DNA from 3 places in the Pseudomonas sp. 300 genome. Region 2 is predicted to be linked to each of the others. Evidence: riboswitches for the same ligand, from Rfam matches in the RefSeq annotation. Region 2 holds a riboswitch; each other region holds the start of a gene.
The links. Region 2 has a riboswitch for cobalamin ahead of Q7W83_RS29195 (energy-coupling factor ABC transporter permease). Riboswitches for the same ligand answer to the same signal wherever they lie in the genome.
Positions count from the first base shown of each region.

Region 1 (7,733 bases), on a different contig from region 2:
ATCTGGCTGTTGCATCCGATTCTCACGCCGTTCCTGGTGGCGCTGTTATTGGCGTATCTGTTCGACCCGCTAGTGGATCGGCTGGAAAAGGCCGGTCTGTCCCGGACCTGGGGCGTGGTGGCGGTGTTCGCGCTGTTCACCTTGATCTTCACCACCTTGTTGCTGGTGCTGGTGCCGATGCTCGCCAAGCAGTTGTTTCGCTTGTATGAGCTGGCGCCACAGATGCTCGACTGGTTGCAGCACACGGCATTGCCGTGGGCGCAATCGAAGTTCGGGTTGTCGGATGGCTTCTGGAAATTCGACAAACTCAAAGCAGCGATCAGTGAGCACATGGGCCAGACCACCGACATTGTCGGCGTGGTGCTGAGTCAGGCGACCGCTTCTGGCCTTGCGTTGATCGGTTGGCTGGCCAATCTGGTGCTGATCCCGGTGGTGAGTTTTTACCTGCTGCGGGACTGGGACGTGATGATGGCCAAGATCCGCAGCCTGTTGCCCCGCGATCGTGAAGAGCGCGTCGTGACGCTGGCGGGCGAGTGCCATGAAGTGCTCGGCGCGTTTGTGCGTGGACAGTTGCTGGTGATGGTGGCGCTGGGCGTGATCTACGCGGCGGGGCTAATGCTGGTCGGGCTGGAGCTAGGACTGCTGATCGGGATAATTGCCGGCCTGGCGGCGATCGTGCCGTACATGGGGTTTGTGATCGGGATTGGCGCGGCCTTGATTGCCGGTCTGTTCCAGTTCGGCGGCGACTTGTACCCGATGGTTGGGATCGTCGCGGTGTTCATGGTCGGCCAGGCGCTGGAAGGCATGGTGCTGACGCCATTGCTGGTGGGCGACCGGATCGGTCTGCATCCGGTGGCGGTGATCTTTGCGATTCTGGCCGGGGGTGAGCTGTTCGGTTTTACCGGCGTGCTGCTGGCGCTCCCGGTGGCGGCGGTGATCATGGTGCTGGTGCGCCATGTGCATGATTTGTATAAAGATTCTGATATGTACGGTGGCGTTGACGAATCCGGGCGGTAAGGATCGCTGATGGCACGTTGCGGGCCGCCTGGTTCAGTGCCAGGCTGGCCCGTATCCCTTGAGCGGCTGTCACATGCGCCGCCAAAGAAACGCTCATAAAACCGGTGCGATAACGCAAACCTTTGATTTTGCTTATGGTCTGTCGCATTGTGCGGTCAGCGTCACGGGTATAAACTTCGCAAACTTTACACAGAGGCCACTAACGGTTCCTTTGGAACTGTTCAGTCAGCATGAAACCGATTCAGCTGCCCCTAGGTGTGCGTCTGCGTGATGACGCTACCTTTATCAATTACTACCCAGGCGCCAATGCCGCTGCACTCGGCTATGTCGAGCGGCTTTGCGAAGCCGACGCCGGCTGGACCGAAAGCCTGATTTATCTCTGGGGCAAGGACGGGGTAGGGCGTACGCATCTGCTGCAGGCTGCCTGTCTGCGCTTTGAGCAGTTGGGGGAGCCGGCGGTGTACCTGCCGTTGGCCGAGCTGCTGGACCGCGGCATCGAAATTCTCGATAACCTCGAACAATACGAACTGGTCTGCCTCGACGACTTGCAAGCGGTTGCCGGGCGCGCGGATTGGGAAGAGGCGTTGTTCCATCTGTTCAACCGCCTGCGTGACAGCGGTCGGCGTTTGCTGATTGCGGCGTCGACCTCGCCGCGTGAATTGCCGGTGAAGCTGGCGGACCTGAAGTCGCGTCTGACCCTGGCGCTGATCTTCCAGATGCGACCGCTGTCCGACGAAGACAAATTGCGTGCCTTGCAACTGCGTGCATCCCGTCGCGGCCTGCACCTGACCGACGAAGTCGGGCATTTTATTTTGACTCGCGGTACTCGCAGCATGAGCGCGCTGTTCGAGTTGCTTGAGCGTCTCGATCAGGCCTCCCTTCAAGCTCAACGCAAGCTGACCATTCCGTTCCTGAAAGAAACGCTGGGCTGGTAAAGCCCAGGTTTTTCACGGGTTCCGGCATATTTCAGGCGCCACAAAATCCGCTTTCCTACTTGGGGTAGGCTGCGCAAGCGTCTAAATGGGGCTTAAGCGCTTAGATGGAAACGCGAAACCGGAAAGTCACATAAAGTTCGATTGAATTTGCAAATGAGGATGATAGCGGGCATAGTCTCGGCTTCTTTACAACTATCAGCCACGGTCGTGCCCATGCTAAATCGCTTCGCACCCCTCGTGCCTCTCGCACTCGTCACCCTGTTGTTCGGTTGCGCTGCTCACTCTCCAGTGTCCCAGCAAGAGCAACAACAGCAGGTTAGAAATTCAGTTACTGCGCAATCTTCTTCCGTTCTTTTCCAGGAAGAGCTGGCCACCGATAAAGAACTGGCTGACTTCGCCGATGGCAAGTCGTACCAGCTTCCGGTTCTGGCCGACAGCATTCTCGAGCGTGGCATGTCCCTGATCGGTACTCGTTACCGTTTCGGCGGTACGTCCGAGGCTGGGTTCGATTGCAGCGGTTTCATCGGTTATCTGTTTCGTGAAGAGGCCGGCATGAACCTGCCGCGCTCCACTCGCGAAATGATCAATGTTGACGCGCCACTGGTTTCTCGTAGCGCGCTCAAGCCGGGTGATCTGCTGTTCTTCGCCACCAATGGTCGTCGCGGTCGTGTCAGTCACGCCGGGATCTACCTCGGTGACAACCAGTTCATCCACTCCAGCAGCCGCAAAAGCGGTGGTGTCCGGGTCGATAGCCTGGGTGACAGCTACTGGAGCAAGACCTTCATCGAAGCCAAGCGCGCACTCGCGATGGCCCCGACCGTGGTCACGGCTCGCAAGTAATTGACTGGCCTGTCGCCACATCAGTGGCGACAACGACTTCTCTGCAACAGAGAAGACGGACAGTTTGTAAGGCGAACTTAAAGTCTTACTTGAAGTTTGCCGCGTACCCGCTAGAATCCAGATCTATTATTGATGGCAAACCGCCTGCGTCCTGCGCAGGCGGTTTTCTTTTCTGCCCTTCCGGTGGAAAAAGCCGCAGCCAGATCAGGATGTTCTGCTTATGACGATGTCGGCCCGCCTCGCACTCATGCTCTTCGCAGCGCTGCTCAGCGCCTGCGCCAGCCGCACACCGCCACCTGCGCCGGTGGTTCGCGCACCGCTTGTTTTCAGTTCTTCCCAGGCTTTTTCTCCCGAAGCGGAAGACGTGCTCTTTCGCGCGTTGGGGCTCGTGGGCACGCCTTATCGCTGGGGCGGCAATACGCCGGATTCCGGGTTCGATTGCAGTGGCTTGATCGGTTATGTCTACCGTGACGTGGCGGGCATTTCCCTGCCGCGCACCACCCGCGAGATGATCGGCATGCAAGCGGCCAATGTCGGCAAGGAAGGCTTGCAAACCGGTGACCTGATTTTCTTCGCCACCAATGGCGGCTCTCAGGTCAGCCACGCCGGGATCTACGTTGGCGAAGGCCGCTTCGTTCATGCGCCAGCCACGGGCGGCACGGTGAAGCTCGACAGCTTGTCCAAGGCGTATTGGCAGAAAGCCTACCTGAGCGCCAAGCGTGTTCTGCAACCCGAACATTTGGCGCGCAATCCCTAGTTCGCAGAGGTCGTCATGACCGCACGCACACTCAATCTCGACGACTCCCTGTATCAATACCTGCTCGACGTTTCCCTGAGGGAAACGCCGCTGCTCAAGCGTTTGCGCGATGAAACCCAGGCGCTGCCAATGGCGCGCTGGCAGGTGGCGCCGGAGCAGGGGCAGTTCCTCGCCTTGTTGGTGAAACTCACTGGCGCCGAGCGCTTGCTGGAAGTCGGCACCTTCACCGGTTACAGCGCATTGTGCATGGCGGCGGCTTTGCCGGATGGCGGCTCGCTGATTTGTTGTGATATTCCCGGCGACTACAACGCCACGGCGCACCGCTACTGGCAGGAAGCAGGCGTCGCCGAACGAATTGACTTGCGCCTGGCGCCCGCGCTGGAAACCCTGGCTCAGTTGGATCAGCCCGGACAATTCGATTTGATGTTCATTGATGCCGACAAGGCTAACTATCCCGCCTATCTGGAGCATGCGCTGCGTCTACTGCGCGTTGGTGGCCTGGCGGTGTTCGATAACACCCTGTGGAGCGGGCGGGTGTTGGAGCACAATCCTGAGAGTGAAGACACCCGAGCCATTCAGGCACTGAATCTCGCCTTGAAGGATGATTCGCGTGTGGATTTGTCGCTGTTGCCGTTGGGCGATGGGCTCACGCTCTGTCGCAAGCGCTAAACGCAGCCCCTGTGGGAGCTAGCTTGCTAGCGATAGCGGTGCACCAGGCAACATCAATGTTGGATGTGCTGACCCTATCGCTAGCAAGCTAACTCCCACAGGTCTTGAGTGTGGCAGTTACTTCGCCGCAGAAACCCGCCACACCTTGTTCCCCACATCATCCGCCACCAGCAAATCACCCTGTTGATCAATCACCACGCCCACCGGCCGGCCCATGGCATCTTCATCTTTATTGAGGAACCCGGTCAGCACATCAACCGGTTGCCCGGTCGGTTTGCCGGCACTGAACGGCACGAAAATCACTTTGTAACCACTGTGCGGCTTGCGGTTCCACGAACCGTGCTGGCCAATGAACGCGCCTTCCTTGAATTGCGCTGGCAGCGTGTTGCCTTCCGCAAACGTCAGGCCCAGCGACGCGGTGTGCGGGCCGACCGCGTAGTCCGGCGCTATGGCCTTGGCGACCAGGTCCGGGTTTTGCGGCTCGACGCGAATGTCGACGTGTTGGCCGTAGTAGCTGTATGGCCAGCCATAGAACCCGCCGTCCTTCACTGAAGTGATGTAGTCCGGCACCAGGTCGCTGCCGATTTCATCCCGCTCGTTGACGGCTGTCCACAGGGCGCCGCTTTGCGGTTCCCAGGCCAAACCATTTGGATTGCGAATCCCCGAGGCGAAGATCCGGTGGTTGCCGGTGGCGCGATCCACTTCCCAGATTGCCGCGCGACCTACTTCCTGATCCATGCCGTTTTCGGCGACGTTGCTGTTGGAGCCCACCGTGACGTACAGCTTGCTGCCGTCCTTGCTGGCGATGACGTTTTTCGTCCAGTGGTGATTCAGCGTCCCGCCGGGTAGATCGACCACTTTGATCGGCTGCGACTTGATGGCCGTGTCGCCGACTTCATAGTGGAAACGCAGCAAGCGGTCGGTGTCGGCGACATACAGGTCATTTCCAACCAGCGTCATGCCGAAGGGCGAATTGAGGTTTTCCAGAAATACCGTGCGGGTTTCGGCGATGCCATCGTGGTCCTTGTCGCGCAGCAAAGTGATGCGGTTCGGACTCGGGACGCCGGCACCGGCGCGGCCCATGACTTTCTTCATGACCCAGCCTTTGACGCCTTTGCCATCGTCGGGTTTGGGCGGCGCATTGGTTTCGGCGACCAGCACGTCGCCGTTCGGCAGCACGTACAGCCAGCGCGGGTGATCGAGGTTTTCAGCAAAGGCCGCCACTTGCGTTCCCGCTGCCGCCACAGGTTTCACGCCGTCCGGCCAACCGATCGCCGGGGCGATATTCACCGTAGGGATCAGGGTTTTGTTCGGTTCTGGCAGTTTGGGTGACGGGCCGGTGCCGTCGGAGACTTGCAGGCTGGAGGTTTCACCACAGGCGGCGAGCCCTCCGGCGAGGGCGATGACGAGAACGAATTGGGGCTTGCGCATACTGATCTTCCCTATAAATGCAGTGGCCTGATCAATAGAGAAGCGCAAACCCGCGATGGTTCAACCGGTCAGCCGCGGGCTTCCTTGAACAGCACGGCGATGCCGGGATGATAGTTGCCCGCTTCGTTGCGCAACTTGCGGTAGGCGTAGGGGAAATACCAGGCGACGGCGCAGGTGTGTTCCTTTTGCAGGTCGTCGACCATGTCCTGGAGTTCTTCCGGGGTGGCGCCGTGTTGGGACTTTTGCGGTGCGACGAACAGGCAGCCGAGTTTCAGGTCGCTGGCGTAGCTGATGCGCTTGGCGTCGCTGGTGATATCGACCAGGGCCTGTGTCAGGTTCAGGCTGTTGACCCGTGGCCAACGCTGCGTGGCCTGAAGGTAGGCGCGTTCTTCGCTGGTGGCAATGAACAGGTCGGCGCGAGCGTTGCGTTCACCTTCCTCGTTCTGTTTGCGGGTCGGTGTGTGCTGCAGCGTGACCATTTCCGCCATCCACGCCGCGGCCGAGAGCAAGCCGAGGTTGGCTTTTTCGTCGTACCAGTAAGGCGTGTCGTTATCGCCGCGCACCGCGTTGTAGCGGTCTATACAGTCAAACCAGCGCTCCAGCACCGGGCGCAGGAATTCCAGCTTCGGATTGCTGATGATCATGCCTTGCATGTGGCTCACCCTTGTTATTGTGTTGTCAGGTTGTGGCGCTTTGATATCACTGCTGAGAGCGTGGCACAAGATTGGCGTCATTTTATTGATCAGTGGCAGTTATTCGCCCAGCGGCGTCCCGGCTTTAATTGACGCTCCACCCCCAACCCTCTAACCTTCGCGGCTTGTTTCAGGTGCTCTGTGGCCTTGGTCGACAGAGTGAAACAGGGAAGCCGGTGAGTGCGTGCGTTCAACACATTAACAACCACGATCCCGGCGCTGCCCCCGCAACGGTAAATGAGAGAAGACTGCGCCTTGAGCCACTGTGTCAATTGACATGGGAAGGCGCGCAGTCAGGCGAAGCGCCGCTCATGAGCCCGGAGACCGGCCTGATCCATCCAGCGGCATCACGGTGGGCGATGCCAGGCTTCTTGCCGTCTATTCTTGTGCCTGCCCGCCGTTATCCAGCCTCAACGGAGAGCTCCCCATGACTGATACTCCCGATCGTGACGAACGCCATCTGGCGCGCATGCTGCGCAAAAAAGCCGTGATTGACGAGCGCATCGCCAACTCCCCGAATGAATGCGGCCTGCTGCTGGTGTTGACCGGCAACGGCAAAGGCAAAAGCAGCTCGGCCTTCGGCATGCTCGCGCGCTCTATGGGCCACGGCATGCAATGCGGCGTGGTGCAGTTCATCAAGGGTCGCAACAGCACGGGCGAAGAGTTGTTCTTCCGGCGCTTCCCGGAGCAGGTGCGGTTTCATGTGATGGGCGAGGGTTTTACCTGGGAAACCCAGGACCGCCAGCGTGACATCGCCGCCGCCGAAGCTGCATGGGAAGTGTCCCGCGAATTGCTGCGTGATCCGTCGATCGGCCTGGTGGTGCTTGATGAACTGAACATCGCCCTCAAGCACGGGTACCTCGACCTCGATCAGGTGCTCAGCGACTTGCAGGCGCGTCCGCCGATGCAACACGTGGTGGTCACCGGTCGCGGCGCCAAGCCGGAAATGATCGATCTGGCCGACACCGTCACTGAAATGGGCGTGATCAAGCATGCGTTCCAGGCCGGGATCAAAGCGCAAAAAGGCGTCGAGCTGTGAATCAACCACGTCATTGCCCGGCGGTCTTGATTGCCGCGCCGGCCTCCGGTCAGGGCAAGACCACCGTCACCGCCGCGCTGGCCCGTTTGCATCGCAATCAGGGGCGCAAGGTGCGTGTGTTCAAATGCGGCCCGGACTTTCTCGATCCGATGATTCTCGAGCGCGCCAGCGGTGCGCCGGTGTATCAATTGGACATGTGGATGGTCGGCGAGCAGGAAAGTCGTCGACTGTTGTGGGAAGCCGCCGGTGAAGCGGATCTGATTCTGATCGAAGGCGTCATGGGCCTGTTCGACGGCACGCCGTCCAGCGCTGACCTGGCGCGGCATTTCGGTGTGCCGGTGCTCGGGGTGATC
Region 1 covers NZ_JAVLRV010000002.1:2,667,028-2,674,760, reverse strand. Annotated here, with positions in the region: gene Q7W83_RS18570 (AI-2E family transporter) at 1-1,017, shown strand, start outside; gene hda (DnaA regulatory inactivator Hda) at 1,248-1,952, shown strand; gene Q7W83_RS18560 (C40 family peptidase) at 2,166-2,792, shown strand; gene Q7W83_RS18555 (C40 family peptidase) at 3,013-3,549, shown strand; gene Q7W83_RS18550 (O-methyltransferase) at 3,565-4,218, shown strand; gene Q7W83_RS18545 (PQQ-dependent sugar dehydrogenase) at 4,336-5,649, opposite strand; gene Q7W83_RS18540 (hypothetical protein) at 5,718-6,302, opposite strand; cobalamin riboswitch at 6,457-6,688, shown strand; gene cobO (cob(I)yrinic acid a,c-diamide adenosyltransferase) at 6,769-7,380, shown strand; gene Q7W83_RS18530 (cobyrinate a,c-diamide synthase) at 7,377-7,733, shown strand, end outside.
Region 1: another riboswitch for cobalamin. It lies ahead of cobO (cob(I)yrinic acid a,c-diamide adenosyltransferase); the one in region 2 lies ahead of Q7W83_RS29195 (energy-coupling factor ABC transporter permease).

Region 2 (7,733 bases):
GATAGTCAGCGGAAATCCGTGCGACAACCTTGTCGCCGATGGGTGTGTTGAGATCCATCGAAGGATTCACCGTGCCGAAACTGCCTGTGCGCATTGACAGTAAGGCACTGGGCTCAGCTTCAGGGCGCTTGGAAATCACGTTGATCAAGCCACCTAGCGGCGCGCCAATTCCGCCGCCGTAAAGCGCTGATGTCGGGCCTTTGAGTACCTCGACGCGTTCGGTGCCAATGAGGCTGGTTGGGTCGATACTGGCCGCCGTACCTCCGAATGCAGGTAGCCCATTCATGTAAATTTCCGCCGGAAATCCGCGCACGATAGGCTGGGCGAACAGTGCCTCTTGAGGCTTTGTCGCTCTGACTCCTGAGACGTTGACCAGCGCATCAGTAAGCGAATGGCTGTCCTGCTCTTTGATCATCGATTGAGTGACGACCTGTACCGACTGCGGGACTTCGATCAAGGGTGTGTCGGTGCGCGTGGCTGAAGCAGAGCTTGGTGCGGTATAGCCTTCGCGCTCCCCAGAAACGTTTATAGGCTCCAACGTCCAGGTCTGTAACCGTTTGGTTGTTTGTGTTGCATCTCCGGTGCCGTCCTGCGGCTGTGCAGCTTGGGCGATTACTGGTAATGCCAGCCCTAGAACCATGTAGGAGGCATGGCGCCAACGCAAACGCGACAGGTCAATGTGAAGCAGCGGCTCGTTCTTGGTCGGGTACATGGGATCTTCCGATGAAAGTCAGGTATTGGCTGAACGTTCATGACGATTCGGCAACACGGCCCACAAGAGCACGTGACGCAGGTCGGCAATTCGTTTTCAGCAAAAAGTAGCGGTGACGTTCAAAGGTTGAACCGGTGGCGCTCGGCTTCGAGCACCAGGAAAAACTGGTGGCGCTGCTGGCTGTGCGGTGAGGCGAGCATAAAGATGGCGTAGCGGTGGAGCATTAAGCCGGAAGCTGGGCAGATTCGACTCGATGAGTGCAGGGTGTTGGAACAGCAGTGAGCAGTACCCGCACTTTTCCCACACGATCAGGTCATGGTGTTTGTCAGCAGAGCCGTGATGAGTCATCTGACTCATGCCAGGCATGTCGTGGCATTCCATGCCTGACATACCCATTTGCTGACTTTGGCCATGGGCAAGGCTGATCCCCTGACTGATCAGCGGGCCGGCAAAAATCATCAGCATGGCGAACAGACTCAGCCATGCTCCGATGATGTAGCGCTTATGCACTAGCAGGACTTCTGCTTATCACGGACAGCCTTCAAAGGCTGGGCCTGTGGCTCGTATCCGGGGATAGGCAACCAGCGGCGAAAGCCAGCGCCTCCCTTTCCTGTAAGAGGGCACCAGGCGAAGTCCCAAGGCGTCGGGGGAAATTCCTCTTTTTCGGGGTCAACGCCGGCGACAGAACGGGGGGCTACCTTCCAGTCAAACACCCTCATAGGCGAACCCTGCCAAGCCAAGACCAGCCCGCGAGCTTGGCTATCGTCAGTATTTATCCAACGAGCCGCCGCCGCAGTCATGAAGGAGTCGATGTGTTCCTCGTGTATTTGCTTCTGGTAGGTCGAGTTGAGTAACCAGCGACAAACACTCAGGTAGTAAGTCCAGTTCAGAGGTGGATGATTGCGGTATGCCCAGGTCATGAAACTTCGAAATATGTTCAAGCCGTCCGGTGGATCTAACTTGAGCAACCCAGGACACACATCGAACAACGTATGCCAGTAAGGCAGCAACCGGGCATCCAAGTGAACAAAACAGCGTGCATTACTGGGGTAGTCAGGAAACGGCAACAGGAAGTCGCCACGACTGCTCACACGCGACGCCTTACTGACCAGCCGCGAAGCCCCTGAAGGAATGGCTACAGAGCGCATACCAACCTCCGTGCCACAACCGCTTGCGACTTACGGAATGCAGTAATACAGACAGTGATCCTTTCGGAAAAACTAAACCTGGAACTTGGATGATCAATAACAAGAGACATACGGATGTCCTTCCCGAGACGGTTGAACGGCGTCCACCCTTGGTCGCATCAGCGACAGCCGGCGTAAAACGGACGACGAAAAAACAAGCGATGGCGGGCAAATCAAGCCGGCCACTCACAGGCGTCAAATCTGAGGGGAAGCGCGAGGGTTGGCCGAGGGCCAAGAGTATCGAGGAGGTGCCTTGCAGCGCAGCTCGCGGCTGGGCTGCGGCTTTTGTCTGATTCGCAGCAGCCAGGTCAGGCAAAATAGAAAGGCGATGCTCAATGTCACCGCTGAACAGATAGGGCACGACAGACTACCGGCCCAGCCACCAGTTGACTGGTCAGTGAAGTCCGTTTTCTGAATCGGGCTCTTGCTGCCCAGTGCAGAGCAAAACTGACCGCCGACTCCATTGAGTTCGAGCCCGCTCATCTGCCCATGTCCCAAACCGCAGGCAAACACGTTGAACAGGACGCAGAAATATAGCGTCCAGGCAACGAGCGAGCGGTTTGATAGGGACAATTTCATGGCAGCGACATTAACACCCAAGCAAGCGGGGTTGAAGATCGAAAGATGTCGTTCAAACCCACCGCCCAGAAATACCTAGACGATGGGGCACGGGGAAATTATGCGACTTTCAGTGATTTCACACAGGTGAAGCGCTCGACAAAGGTGTTGTCGGCATAGCGCTTAAGCGTCCTCGCAACCAGGCAGGTGAACAACGGCTCGCATAACACCAGTGGCAAGTACGAAACGGCGAACAGCGCCCAGTTACTCAGAGGGGTTGGCTCCTCGCCCATGGACAACCAGAAACCCACCATCACTACCACACCGGTGTAATACAGCGCATCGAACTTGACCACTTCAGCCCAACGAATGCTGCGTCCGGCAACGTCGAAAAAGCGGCGTCCCAGCAAGCCGTGGGCGGCAATCAGCGGCAACATCAAAGACAACGAGTTGACCCCTAGGTGCACTAGATCCTGCGGTTCGAACAACAATCCTTGCAACAACAGGCCAATGGCAAAACCAAACAGCGTGGGGATAAAGCCGAAGATGACGTAGACGGCGGAAGCACCGACGAAATGCAATTCAGAAGCGCCGACCGGCAAATGGAATACTTCCATGAACACCGAGAAAAACGCGGCGGCGAGTATCGTCTTAATCAGGTTATCGGGGCGTAACAGCTTCGGCGAAAACGCCGCCAGCGTAGCGATTGCAGCGGCGTTGGCGTACAGCACTTTGGCGGCATTGAGCACGCCGGGTTCGATATGCATCAGTTCTCCCTCCGAGGGATGCGGGTCTGAAAACTGCCGGGATATTCGGCAGCACTTGTGGCAGGTCTCCTGGCTCACAGCTCAACACCCTCCCGCGCCTTCCCAGCCGTTATAGGCCAGTGGCATAGACGAGAGAGCTAACCGTTCACAGTTGCGGGGGCAGCGCAGGAATGGCCAAAGGGCGTACCTGCTTCCCTATTGCTTCACCAAAAGGTGAAACCACAAAGCGTCAACAGATTAAGGGTTTTGCACGGTCTGCGCACGAGGCGAGTAGTCTTTCCGACAAGGTTCCACGGAACAACGTGCGACAGTCTGCCTCAGGCGACTCGATAGGCATGTTTTATCGGACTTAGGGTAATGCCTGCGCCAGACTGTCGCAGGTTATTAAAGGTGACAGGTGTCGTTAGACTTTTTGCCCCTCCACGAGTCGGTCAGAACAAATGCTCAGTAGGCATGATTGGGTTTCACCTGACGCACTTCCGACAGTAGCTCAAATACGCTCGGACGGTTCGTCTGGAACTAGAAATGCTTCTGCGTTAAACCTCAACCAAATACATGGTCGTTACGTGGCACGCCCAAAAGTCGGGTGCTAGAGTCATTTCCATGAACAGAACTCGAACAGACCGCTCGTTGATTGCCTGGACGCTCTATGCCTGCGTCCTGTTCAATCTATTGGCTTGCGGTATTGCTCACGGACAGATGAGTGGCTTGGCCCTCAATGGCGCGGGAGGGCAATTCTGCTCAGTATCTAATGTGGGTGTTGCGGATGTCGGGGGGGATTTGGTTGCCCAGTCCAAGAGTAATTGGGCCAGCAACTTCAGTTGCCCGATGTGCTCCTCAATCACCTTAAACCTCGTGTTCCTGTTCTGCCTTGCTTGGCTTGCGCGAACCAACCAGGTTCAGCGAAAACCCGTTGAAACCCGCGGTAAGGCTCCTCCTCGCTACTCTTGGCCATCGGCCAACCCTCGCGCCTCTCCCTTGTAATAAATAGCCACGGTCATCAGCGCTCAATTATTGCCAGCTCGATCTCTGGGATCCTTTGATGACCAAGAGATCCATCGTTGGTGCGCGTCCGATACCGAGATCTGAATCACGTACTGGTGTGATCAGGTATGCCCCGTGCTGGCTATTTCATTTGTGATGCAGCAAGTCCCTGCCGTGCATGGGGATGCACCGCAGGCGAGAAAACTTTGGCATTGAAAACGTAGGCACACACTCCGTTAGTGAGCAGGGCCTCGTCGATAACAAGGAGCACAAGGGATGATGCAAAAGGCTATTTGGTACGGTGTTTCGATTTCACTGTTTGGCGCCACTGCCGCTGCACAGGCAGATAATCAACCTGTGGAGTTGCCTGAAACGACGGTGATTGGCTCTTCTGTAATCGACCAGAACAAGGTCGACTCCTTCGGTAGCCTGACCACCGTGGTGGGGCAGGATCAGATCCGCGACCTCAACGCGCTAGATCTATCGTCCGCGCTGCGCCGTACTCCAGGGGTGACCGTTTCACGATTCAACCCAGTGGGATCGTTTGGTGGGGCTGAAGGTGGTGCGGTGTATATCCGTGGTATGGGTGCCAGCCGGCCAGGCAGTGAGATCAAGACGTACATCGATGGCGTGCCTTTTTACATGGGCGTTTGGGGGCACCCTTTACTGGATCTGCTACCGATCAATGCCATGCAAAGCATCAGCGTCTACAAAGGCCCGCAACCGCAAAAATTCGGCAACACCTTTGCCGCAATTGATTTGACTCCTCGTACTGCTGAAGCGGGCGATAACCAGCATGGCGAATTGCAGGTAACTGGTGGCAGTTTCCACACAGCGACCGATCAAGCCTCCCTTATTGGCCGCAGCGGCGATTGGGACTACCTGCTAGCGCAAGGAGCCGCTCACTCCGATGGCGACCGTCCGGATGGCGATGGCCGTTTGAACAACGGCCTGGCGCGCATAGGTTATCGTTTAAACGATAACTGGAGTGCTGGCCTGTTGCTGTTGCATGCCAACAACCAAGCCTCAGACCCTGGACAGAAAGGTCTACCAGAGACCAAGACAGGTGAATTCAACACTCGCGGCACCTTGGCTACGCTCTCACTTAACCACGACTACGACTGGGGCAACGGTAGCGTCAAGCTTTACCACAACGAAGGTCGAGGCAGCGCGCTCGATCAACCTGGGCTCGATGGTGACACCATCAGCGACTTCACCTTGCAAGGCCTGCGCTGGGAAGAAAGTCTGCGACCTTGGCAAAACGGCGAAGTCGCGCTGGGCATGGACATCGATGAAAGCAAAGGCGACGTGACTTACAAACGTATAGCGCCGGCACCGCGTGCCGACTTCGACGCGCCAACCTTGCGAGTGATCTCGCCACACATTGCTCTCAGCCATGCATTTGAACTCAATGACAGCTGGACACTAACGCCTTCTGCCGGAGTGCGTACCTACGACCACAACGTCTTCGAAAGCGCTACAGCGCCGCATGCTGGTGTGCTGCTGTCCACTTCCAATGTCGAGTTTCGGGCCAACCTGTCTCGAGGCATCAATTATCCAGGGCTCGAGGCTTCAGTTCTCTCGAACCTAATCCCGGCGCTCGGCGAAAGCTGGAAAGATCTAAAGCCCGAGAAACTCGATCACCAAGAACTGGGGGTCAAATTCAACCCTATCGAGAGTGCAACCCTGGATCTGGCCATCTTCAAGGACAAGTACAAAGATCGCTATTTGTTCGCGTTCCCTCCTGCCGTTTCACAGCCCTCATTTACGAACTTGGGTAACTACGAAATCAAGGGCGCCGAGGCCACTTGGCAGCAGCACTGGAACGATAGCTGGAGCAGCTTCGTCGGCTTCACCTGGCTGGATCCGTCGCTGAAAACTCTGCCTTACGCACCGAAACGGTCTTTGTCGTTAGGCACGACCTACGAAACCGGCCCTTGGCGTTTGAGCGCTGATGCCCAGTATCAGAGAGACATGTACGTGCTAGCGGAAGAGCGTACCGCAGGGGCCGCGAACTTCGCACAGGTGGACAGCTTCACTGTCGTGAACCTGAGGGTGGGTCATGCGGTTCCGGCGCTGGGCAAAGTCGGTGAGGTTTTTGTGGCGGTAGAAAACCTATTCGACCGCAACTATGAGTATCGCAACGGTTATCCAATGCCCGGAACCTCGGCGCAGCTCGGCGTGAAAATGGGCTTCTAAACGACCCCGATGGAACTCGGCTGCCGAGTGATCGACGGCAGCCTCTACTCAAGGACACACACCATGAAATTCGCACCGCTATTTCTAATCTTGATGACACTTGTCACGGGGGCTTTCGCTGACACTGTATCGGATCAACAAAATATCCAACAGCTGATGCGCCATACTTGGGAGCGTCCGGATGCTCCGCTTGATGTCGGCCCAATTACGGTCGAAGGTGATCACGCTGTCGCCGGTTGGACACAAGGCGAGCGCGGAGGTCGCGCACTGCTAGGAAAAAGCGATAAAGGCTGGCGAGTCGTGCTGTGCGCCGGCGACGCGTTGCTGGATCCGACCACCTTACGCAGCGCCGGATTGGCCCCTGACGCAGCCGTACATATGAGCCAATCCGTGACACAGGCAGAAAGCGCTATATCGCCGAATCGGGTGAAGCAGTTCGCTCTGTTCAAAGGAGTCGTGAACGTAGGCCAAGAGCACTCTTCAGCGGCTCATTGAGCTGAATCGATTAGATGCATTCAGCAGGGCAGACCCCGACTGACCTCTCGTTCAGTCGGGAAATATCGATCAGTCATTTTGATGCCATACGTTAATTTTAAGATGATGCGTCCATACAGTTGACTGGACTGCTGGACGTTACAAAAGGCGTTAATCCATGAGCGTTTTGTTGACTCGCCGCAAGGTGGTTGCAGGTATGGGGCTGCTTGGTCTGGGCATCCTGACCGGCTGCGATTCCCGAGGGGAGTTGTCGTACAAATACGGCAAGGATCTGAGCAACCAGATCCTCGGTCGCACGTTTAAGTTAAAAGATACTGACGGCGACGTGAGAACGCTCTCGAGCTATCGAGGCATGATGCCGATGGTGTTCTTCGGATTTACCCAATGCCCCGTGATCTGCCCCACCGCTCTGGCCCGCGCAGTAAAAATCAAAAAACTAATGGGCAAGGACGGTGACCGCCTTCAGGTCATTTTCATCACGCTGGATCCGGAGCGAGATACGCCTGCCGTACTCGATGCATACGTCAAAACCTTTGACCCGTCATTTGTCGCGCTTTACGGAACACTGGAAGAAACGGCTGCTACGGCCAAGGAGTTCGGCGTGTTCTACGAAAAAATCCCCAGCGGATCAACTTATACGTTGTCCCATACCGCAACGAGCTATGTTTATGACTCCAGGGGAACGCTACGCCTTGGTTTGTCTCATTCGCTTTCTGCACAAGAGTGTGCGGAAGATTTGCTTACCGTCATGGAGGTCTGCTAATGAACTCAATTAATAATCAAACCAGTATCACCCAGCGCGTCAGACAGGTCGTACTTGGGCTATCCCTA
Region 2 covers NZ_JAVLRV010000010.1:15,262-22,994, forward strand. Annotated here, with positions in the region: gene Q7W83_RS29175 (TonB-dependent siderophore receptor) at 1-712, opposite strand, end outside; gene Q7W83_RS29180 (DUF2946 domain-containing protein) at 809-1,222, opposite strand; gene Q7W83_RS29185 (putative natural product biosynthesis protein) at 1,222-1,860, opposite strand; gene Q7W83_RS29190 (DUF2946 domain-containing protein) at 2,095-2,478, opposite strand; gene Q7W83_RS29195 (energy-coupling factor ABC transporter permease) at 2,577-3,224, opposite strand; cobalamin riboswitch at 3,267-3,463, opposite strand; gene Q7W83_RS29200 (DUF2946 domain-containing protein) at 3,828-4,208, shown strand; gene Q7W83_RS29205 (TonB-dependent receptor domain-containing protein) at 4,485-6,407, shown strand; gene Q7W83_RS29210 (copper uptake system-associated protein) at 6,471-6,902, shown strand; gene Q7W83_RS29215 (SCO family protein) at 7,060-7,665, shown strand; gene Q7W83_RS29220 (copper chaperone PCu(A)C) at 7,665-7,733, shown strand, end outside.

Region 3 (7,733 bases), on a different contig from region 2:
CTGCCAATCACTCAAAACGGCCGGGCTTTTTTTCGGGTGGTAGACCGCGGTACGCGGCAGGGTTTGTGGCTCAGTCCACGCATAGTCGCGATCCAGCCAGCGATTGGCCAGGCAGCGAAACAGATCGAGGGCGTTGGCCATACCGCCCTGGCGCAGGTAATGCCAGAGCCGGTCGCGGTCTTCGGCCACCACCGTGCTCAGGTCGCTGAGTTCCGGGTCCGGGCGATCATCGCCGGGCACCAGAATCAGTTGCACCCCGCGCTCGGACAACTCGACCAACCGCTCGACGCCGTAGCGCCAATACGCAATGCCGCCGTGCAGCGAGATCAGAATCACCTTGGCGTGGCGCAGCACTTCATCGACGTACAAATCGACCGAGGCGTGGTTTTGCACCTGCATCGGGTTGGCCAGGCGCACGCTCGGGTAATCGTCGGGCAACTGCTGCGCGGCTTCGGCGAGCAGCGCAAGGCTGGAATCGCCGCTGCACAGGATCACCAGCTCGGCGGGGGTTTGTCCAAGGTCGGCGATGTTGTCATCCGAGACGAAACCGCCGGGCTGGGTCCTGAGCAGGTGCATGGGTTAAACGCTGAGCGCGGCGCGCAGTTGCGCTTCGAGTTGCGCGGCGTCGAGCTCCTGACCGATCAACACCAGACGCGTGGTGCGTGCTTCGTCGGCGCCCCACTGACGGTCGAAATGCTTGTCGAAACGCGTGCCCACGCCCTGAATCAACAGGCGCATCGGCTTGTTCGGAATCGCCGCGAAACCTTTGACCCGCAGGATGCCGTGCTTGACCACCAGTTGGGTCAGCGCGTCCATCAGCAGACTTTCGTCAGCTTGAGGCAGCTCGATGGAAATGGAGTCGAACGCGTCGTGATCGTGGTCATCTTCGCCTTCATGATGGTGATCGTGATGGCTGTGACGGCTGTCGATGTGTTCTTCGGAGCCGGCACCGAGGCCGATCAGCACGTCCAGCGGCAGGCGACCGCTGCTGGCTTCGATTACTTTGACTGCCGGCGGCAACTCTTCAGCGACTTCCAGGCGCACACGAGCCAGGTCCTCAGGGCTGATCAGGTCGGCCTTGTTGAGAATCACCAGATCGGCGCTGGCCAGTTGGTCGGCAAACAACTCGTGCAGCGGCGATTCGTGATCCAGGTTCGGGTCGAGTTTGCGCTGGGCGTCCACTTGATCGGGGAACGCGGCGAACGTACCAGCGGCAACGGCCGGGCTGTCGACCACGGTGATCACCGCGTCAACGGTGCAGGCACTGCGGATTTCCGGCCACTGGAAGGCTTGAACCAGCGGCTTTGGCAGGGCCAGACCCGAGGTTTCGATCAGGATGTGATCGAGATCGCCGCGACGGGCTACAAGTTCACGCATCACCGGGAAGAATTCTTCCTGAACGGTGCAGCACAGGCAGCCGTTGGCCAGTTCGTAGACGCGGCCGTTGGCTTCTTCTTCGGTGCAACCGATCGAGCACTGCTTGAGGATTTCACCGTCGATGCCCAGCTCGCCGAACTCGTTGACGATCACCGCGATGCGGCGGCCTTGCGCGTTGTCGAGCATGTGCCGCAGCAAGGTGGTTTTGCCCGAGCCGAGGAAGCCGGTAACGATGGTGACGGGGAGTTTGGCCAGTGTTTTCATCGGATGCCCTTTGGCAAGGTGGCGGGCATACGGGACGACAATCGCGGCGACGGATGCGCGCGCGGAAGAGTTCGCCACCGGATCACCCCGCCCGGTTGTAGTGAGAATCTGTGTCGAGGCAGGTCTCCTGGCTGACGGTGTGCCTGTCGCTAGACTGGCGTTTGCTGCGCCTTCCCGCGGGCTCCAGGGCTGGAGCGTGCAGTGGCGTGGCAGCGAACATCACCGTTCACAGTTGCGGGGGCAGCCGCGGCATCGACCGCGTTCCCTTCTTAGCTTCGGCAAACGCCGAAGAACCTCGAAAGCGCAAGGCTACGCATGGTGTGTGGGCGGGTCAATGTCCGTCAGTTGATTGCAATCCCCTGTGGCGAGGGGATTTATCCCCGTTGGGCTGCGAAGCGGCCCCCTGCATTCCTTCAGGGCCCCGCAAGCAGGTTTTGCGACGGCGTCGCCGCCGAACGGGGATAAATCCCCTCGCCACAGGTAACACTCCTTGCCCTTGCCCCCGAGTTGAGAACCCTTGCCAATTGACGCCCAACCCCCGCCCATGCTCTCCTACACGCCTTGTTACGGGTGCCCTTCACAGGGTGAAACGGGAAACCGGTGAATCATGTGCTTTACTCAAAGCCATGTCAGTCCGGTGCTGCCCCCGCAACGGTAAGCGAGCGAAGCGTCAGATCCACTGTGCCGGCAATTCGGCATGGGAAGGTGACGCTTGCAGGTTTCGGTTGACGCCCAAGCCCCTCGCGAGCCCGGAGACCGGCCCGCAACACAAAGTGACGATTACGTTCACTGAACAACAAACCCGCGGTGGGCGGGCGCTGTTTGAACCTCTGCGAGCCCGATTCGCAGGGGTCTTCCATGCGCTCTATTCACCCGCTGACAGACCAGAGGGAAGCGCCATGTCGATCATCAGCAGCACCGGCAGCAACACCGATAAGAGCACCACCAGCACCACCACGACCCTGACCCAACGCCTGACCGCTGCCGTATGCGCATCGATCCTTGGCGCGTGCCTGGTGTATTTCGCCGGTTTCTCGCACATCGAAGCGGTGCACAACGCCGCGCACGATACCCGTCACAGCTCCGCTTTCCCGTGCCATTGAGACCTGTCGACATGATCAAGCGTATTGCGCAAACCGCAGGTTTCACCGGGCTGCTGGCCGCCCTGCTGCTGACCCTGCTGCAAAGCTTCTGGGTCGCTCCGCTGATTCTGCAGGCCGAGACTTACGAAAAATCCGAGCCGGCCGCTGTTGAAGTTCATGAGCACGCCGCCGGTGCCGCCGCTCACACCCACGATGCCGAAGCCTGGGAGCCGCAAGACGGCTGGCAGCGCGTGCTGTCCACCACGGGCGGCAATCTGGTAGTTGCCGTCGGTTTTGCGCTGATGCTCGCTGGCCTCTACACCTTGCGCGCACCGACCAAAACCTCGCAGGGCCTGCTCTGGGGCCTGGCCGGTTACGCGACGTTCGTACTGGCGCCAACCCTCGGCCTGCCACCGGAACTGCCGGGCACCGCCGCAGCGGATCTGGCACAACGGCAAATCTGGTGGATCGGCACCGCTGCATCCACTGCGGTTGGCATCGCGCTGATCGTGTTCAGCCGTCATTGGCTGATGAAGATTCTCGGCGTGGCCATCCTGGCGGTTCCACATGTGATCGGCGCACCGCAACCGGAAGTGCACTCGATGCTCGCGCCGGAAGCCCTGGAAACCCAGTTCAAAATCGCTTCGCAGCTGACCAACATGGGATTCTGGCTGGCTCTGGGCCTGATCAGCGCCTGGTTGTTCCGCCGCAAAAGCGATGGCCAATACCACGCATGACCAACACCCGCACAGCGCCGACGTTAGTGGTCGGCCTGGGCTGCCAGCGCGGCTGCCCCGTGAGCACGCTGCGGGCGTTACTCGATCAGGCGCTACAGGCGCATCAAATCGGGCTTCACCAGATCAAGGCCTTCGCCAGCATCGATCTGAAGCGTGATGAACCTGGCCTGATCGAACTCGCTGCACAACTCGCGCTGCCCCTGATGTACTTCAGCAGTGAACAACTGGCCGGTTATCAACCACGACTCAGCCACCGCTCGGACATCGCCTTCGAACGCACCGGCTGCTACGGCGTAGCAGAAAGTGCCGCCCTCGCCCTTGCCGAACAACTGGCCCAGGCGCCGGCAAAACTGCTGATTTCCCGACAAAAGTATGCCCAGGCGACCCTGGCATTGGCCTGCTCTGCGTAAAATCCTCGATAATCCTCGCCTTCGATCATGAGCAATCTTCATCTGAAGCCTTGACCAGCCCCTTTTTCTGACAGGAAACGACGATGACCGTCTACTTCATTGGCGCAGGTCCCGGCGACCCGGAACTAATCACCGTCAAAGGCCAACGACTGATCCGCAGCTGCCCGGTGATCATCTACGCCGGCTCACTGGTCCCGGCCGCCGTGCTGGAAGGCCACAATGCCGAACAGGTGGTCAACAGCGCCGAATTGCACCTGGAACAGATCATCGAACTGATCAAAAGCGCCCATGCCAACGGCCAGGACGTCGCTCGCGTACATTCCGGCGATCCGAGTCTGTATGGCGCGATTGGTGAACAGATTCGCTACCTGCGCGAACTCGATATTGCGTTTGAAATCATTCCCGGTGTTACAGCGACAGCGGCGTGTGCGGCGCTTTTGGGGGCGGAGCTGACGTTGCCAGACGTGTCACAGAGCGTGATCCTGACTCGCTACGCCGACAAGACCAGCATGCCGGCAGGTGAGGAACTGGGGAATTTGGCGCAGCATGGGGCGACCATGGCCATTCATTTGGGGGTGAATCATCTACAGAAAATCCTGATCGAATTGCTCCCGCATTACGGCGCGGATTGTCCGATTGCGGTGATTCACCGGGCGACCTGGCCGGATCAGGATTGGGTGGTGGGGACGATTGCGGATATTGCCGGGAAGGTTGAGGCGAAGGGTTTTCGGCGCACGGCGTTGATTCTGGTAGGTCGGGTGTTGGGCAGTGATCATTTCAGCGAGTCGTCGCTGTATTGCGCCGGGCATGCGCATTTGTATCGGCCATAGGGCCTCATCGCGAGCAGGCTCGCTCCCACAGGGGATCGTGACCAGACTCAATTGCTGTGTCCGCCACAGATCCAATGTGGGAGCGAGCCTGCTCGCGATGGGGCCAAGGAATTTTCCCCATAAAAAAACGGCGCTCACGGGGCGCCGTTTTTCTTGTCGCAGCGAACACCTTAGTAGTAGGCGTTTTCTTTCTGCGTGTGGTCAGTCACGTCACGAACACCCTTGAGCTCGGGAACGCGCTCGAGCAAGGTGCGCTCGATGCCTTCACGCAGGGTGACGTCGGCCTGGCCGCAGCCCTGGCAACCGCCACCGAACTTCAACACGGCGATGCCGTCGTCGACCACATCGATCAGGCTGACCTGACCGCCGTGGCTGGCCAGCCCCGGGTTGATCTCGGTTTGCAGGTAATAGTTGATGCGCTCGTTGATCGGGCTGTCGGCGTTGACCATCGGGACTTTGGCGTTTGGCGCCTTGATGGTCAGCTGGCCGCCCATGCGGTCGGTGGCGTAGTCGACAACCGCGTCGTCCAGGAAAGCTTCGCTGAACGAATCGATGTAAGCGGTAAAGCTTTTCAGCCCCAGCGCGGTATCTTCAGGTTTTTCTTCGCCCGGCTTGCAATAAGCAATGCAGGTTTCGGCGTACTGGGTGCCAGGCTGGGTGATGAAGACGCGGATGCCGATGCCCGGGGTGTTCTGCTTGGAGAGCAGATCAGCCAGGTAATCGTGGGCGGCGTCGGTAATGGTAATAGCGGTCATGGAAACTCCTCGCAGGCTTGGGCGCAGTTTACGCCAATCATCGCGCCGCACAAAGTCCTAGTATTTTTGTCGGGAAAGCGCCAGTTCGCCTCGATCGGCCGTTTCGCCGTCAATCCTGGCTTTAAGCCACCGATAGCTGCTTTTTTCCACCCATTCGTAACTTGCCCACGATCCCAAACCAATGGTCGCGACGCAAACGGCGAACATCACGTAGGGGTTTACGCCATAACGCTGTGCGACGAAACCTCCAGCAGACAGCACCAACACATGCATCAGGTACACCGAGTAGGAACAATCGCCGAGCAGTTTGAACAACCGTCTGCCCTGGAAAAACCGCTCCAGTGCCATGCAGGCCATGACCAACACGGCGCTCGGCAGGCCCCAGGCGAAAAACCGCGGCTGCGGCGGCAACTGATAGATCGCCAGCAACGCGCCGCCAATCCCCAGCAATGGCAGCCATAGGCCAGGCTTGATCCAGCCGCGACGGTAGATCATGCCGATGGCGATCCCCAACAGAAACTCATAAACGATGTCCGAACGGTAGAACGCGCTGATCCAGCCGTAACCCGTCCACGCCTGACACACCGCAAACAGCAACGCCGCGACGATCAGCAGCCGAACCTGCAAACGGAACAGCAACGCCCAGGCAAACAGCACGTAGAAGAGCATTTCGTAGTTAAGGGTCCAGCCGACGTTGAGCGTCGGATAAATCCCGTACCCGCCGGGGTTTTCCGTAGGAATGAACAGCAAGGACAGCAGGAAATGCGACCAGTTGACCGTCTGATCCGGCAACACTGGCTGTGCGAAGACCACTAGCAGCGCCATCAACACCGTGTACAGCCAATAGGCCGGAACGATGCGGAACAGCCGATAGAGCAGAAACCGCCCGGGAGGCAGCGACTTGCCCTCGGTGGACAGGAAAATCACCAGCCCACTGATGACGAAGAAGATATCGACGCCCACCGCACCCTTGTCGATGAACATCTGACCGATCGGCCCGCGGGCCTTGAAGTCGAAGAAAATCTGCATGAAATGGTGGCAAACCACCGTCCAGGCCGCGAGTGCGCGCAGTGCTTGTACTGAAATCAACATCGACCGCCCTCCCGTCCGCAATTCCAAATCACCACACATCCCCTGTGGGAGCGGGCTTGCCCGGGTAGAAACCGGAGACATCCTTTACGTTTTAAACCGGAGATGTCTTTCGGCGCTCTATCTGGTGGGATGGTTGGTTGAATCCTGGTTCGATGTCGACAAGCGCCGTGCGACGTTGCTCCCTGTTCTGCCAGCTGGCCAGCAAGAGCTCTATGATGCCTTGATCGGGCTCAGTATCCGACAAGGAAACGTTGGCGCCTCGCTCACTGGGACCGCGTGCCGCGGCCCCTTAGCTTAATCGTTAAGCGTCAAGGAGCCGTCCGATTATCCTGCAGCAGCCAGGTTCCTCGACGAAATGACAAACCAAGTGACTAACACGACGAGTCAAGGAGAGATTGATGAGCGCATATCTGGTTGCCAACTTCGAACTCACGAAGCCGGATGGCTTTAAATCTTATGTCCCCGCCGTCTTTCCGACGCTTGAAGCGCACGGCGCAGAAATACTCGTAGCCGATTATGAATCGGAACCGTTAGAGGGTGAACCAGGCTCGATGACGGTCGTTATTCGATTCAAATCAAAGGAAGCGCTTAATAGTTGGTACCACTCACCCGAGTACCAAAAGATCATTCATCTGTGCACAGACAACTCAAAAGGAATTGCTGTTACGGTGGAAGAATTGGACTTAGAGAAGAATCTCCGTCTGCTGGAAACGATGTGAATGACGCCTAACCAGCCGTTGGAGCGGACGCCTCCGGCGTCGCTCAACGGCGCGTTAGACCTCAGAACCCAACCACTGGATCGCACACATGCCAACCCAACAGCATCGCGCAACGCCGGTATCGCTTCCTCCGGAGTCGGCAATTGCCAGAGCCTACGCATCGACGAATCTTGCTGATGCTTACTCAATCGAGCTTCCGCCCGGAGCGTCGACCAATCCCGAACTGTTGGCGAGGTTCATCTTCTCCCAGCAAGCACTGTGGGTCAGCAGCCTCATGGCAGTCCGAGATGCGGTGGTCGGCAGATTCGGCCTCAAAACTGCCAAGCAACTTTCGTCACTTGGTGCGGAGAGCGAGACAGGCCGCGTCGGCATCTTCAGGATCTACGGCACAAGCCCGACCGAAGTTATCCTTGGAGAAGACGACAAGCACCTGGACTTCAGGCTCTCCGTCCTCTGTTCCAATCAGC
Region 3 covers NZ_JAVLRV010000002.1:1,306,411-1,314,143, reverse strand. Annotated here, with positions in the region: partial or broken gene cobN (cobaltochelatase subunit CobN) at 1-576, opposite strand, end outside; gene cobW (cobalamin biosynthesis protein CobW) at 580-1,641, opposite strand; cobalamin riboswitch at 1,742-1,954, opposite strand; cobalamin riboswitch at 2,193-2,420, shown strand; gene Q7W83_RS12685 (CbtB domain-containing protein) at 2,541-2,744, shown strand; gene Q7W83_RS12680 (CbtA family protein) at 2,756-3,460, shown strand; gene Q7W83_RS12675 (cobalamin biosynthesis protein) at 3,457-3,870, shown strand; gene cobM (precorrin-4 C(11)-methyltransferase) at 3,954-4,700, shown strand; gene nfuA (Fe-S biogenesis protein NfuA) at 4,871-5,455, opposite strand; gene Q7W83_RS12660 (acyltransferase family protein) at 5,513-6,547, opposite strand; partial or broken gene Q7W83_RS12655 (hypothetical protein) at 6,651-6,845, shown strand; gene Q7W83_RS12650 (DUF1330 domain-containing protein) at 6,946-7,266, shown strand; gene Q7W83_RS12645 (DUF2867 domain-containing protein) at 7,355-7,733, shown strand, end outside.
Region 3: another riboswitch for cobalamin. It lies ahead of cobW (cobalamin biosynthesis protein CobW); the one in region 2 lies ahead of Q7W83_RS29195 (energy-coupling factor ABC transporter permease).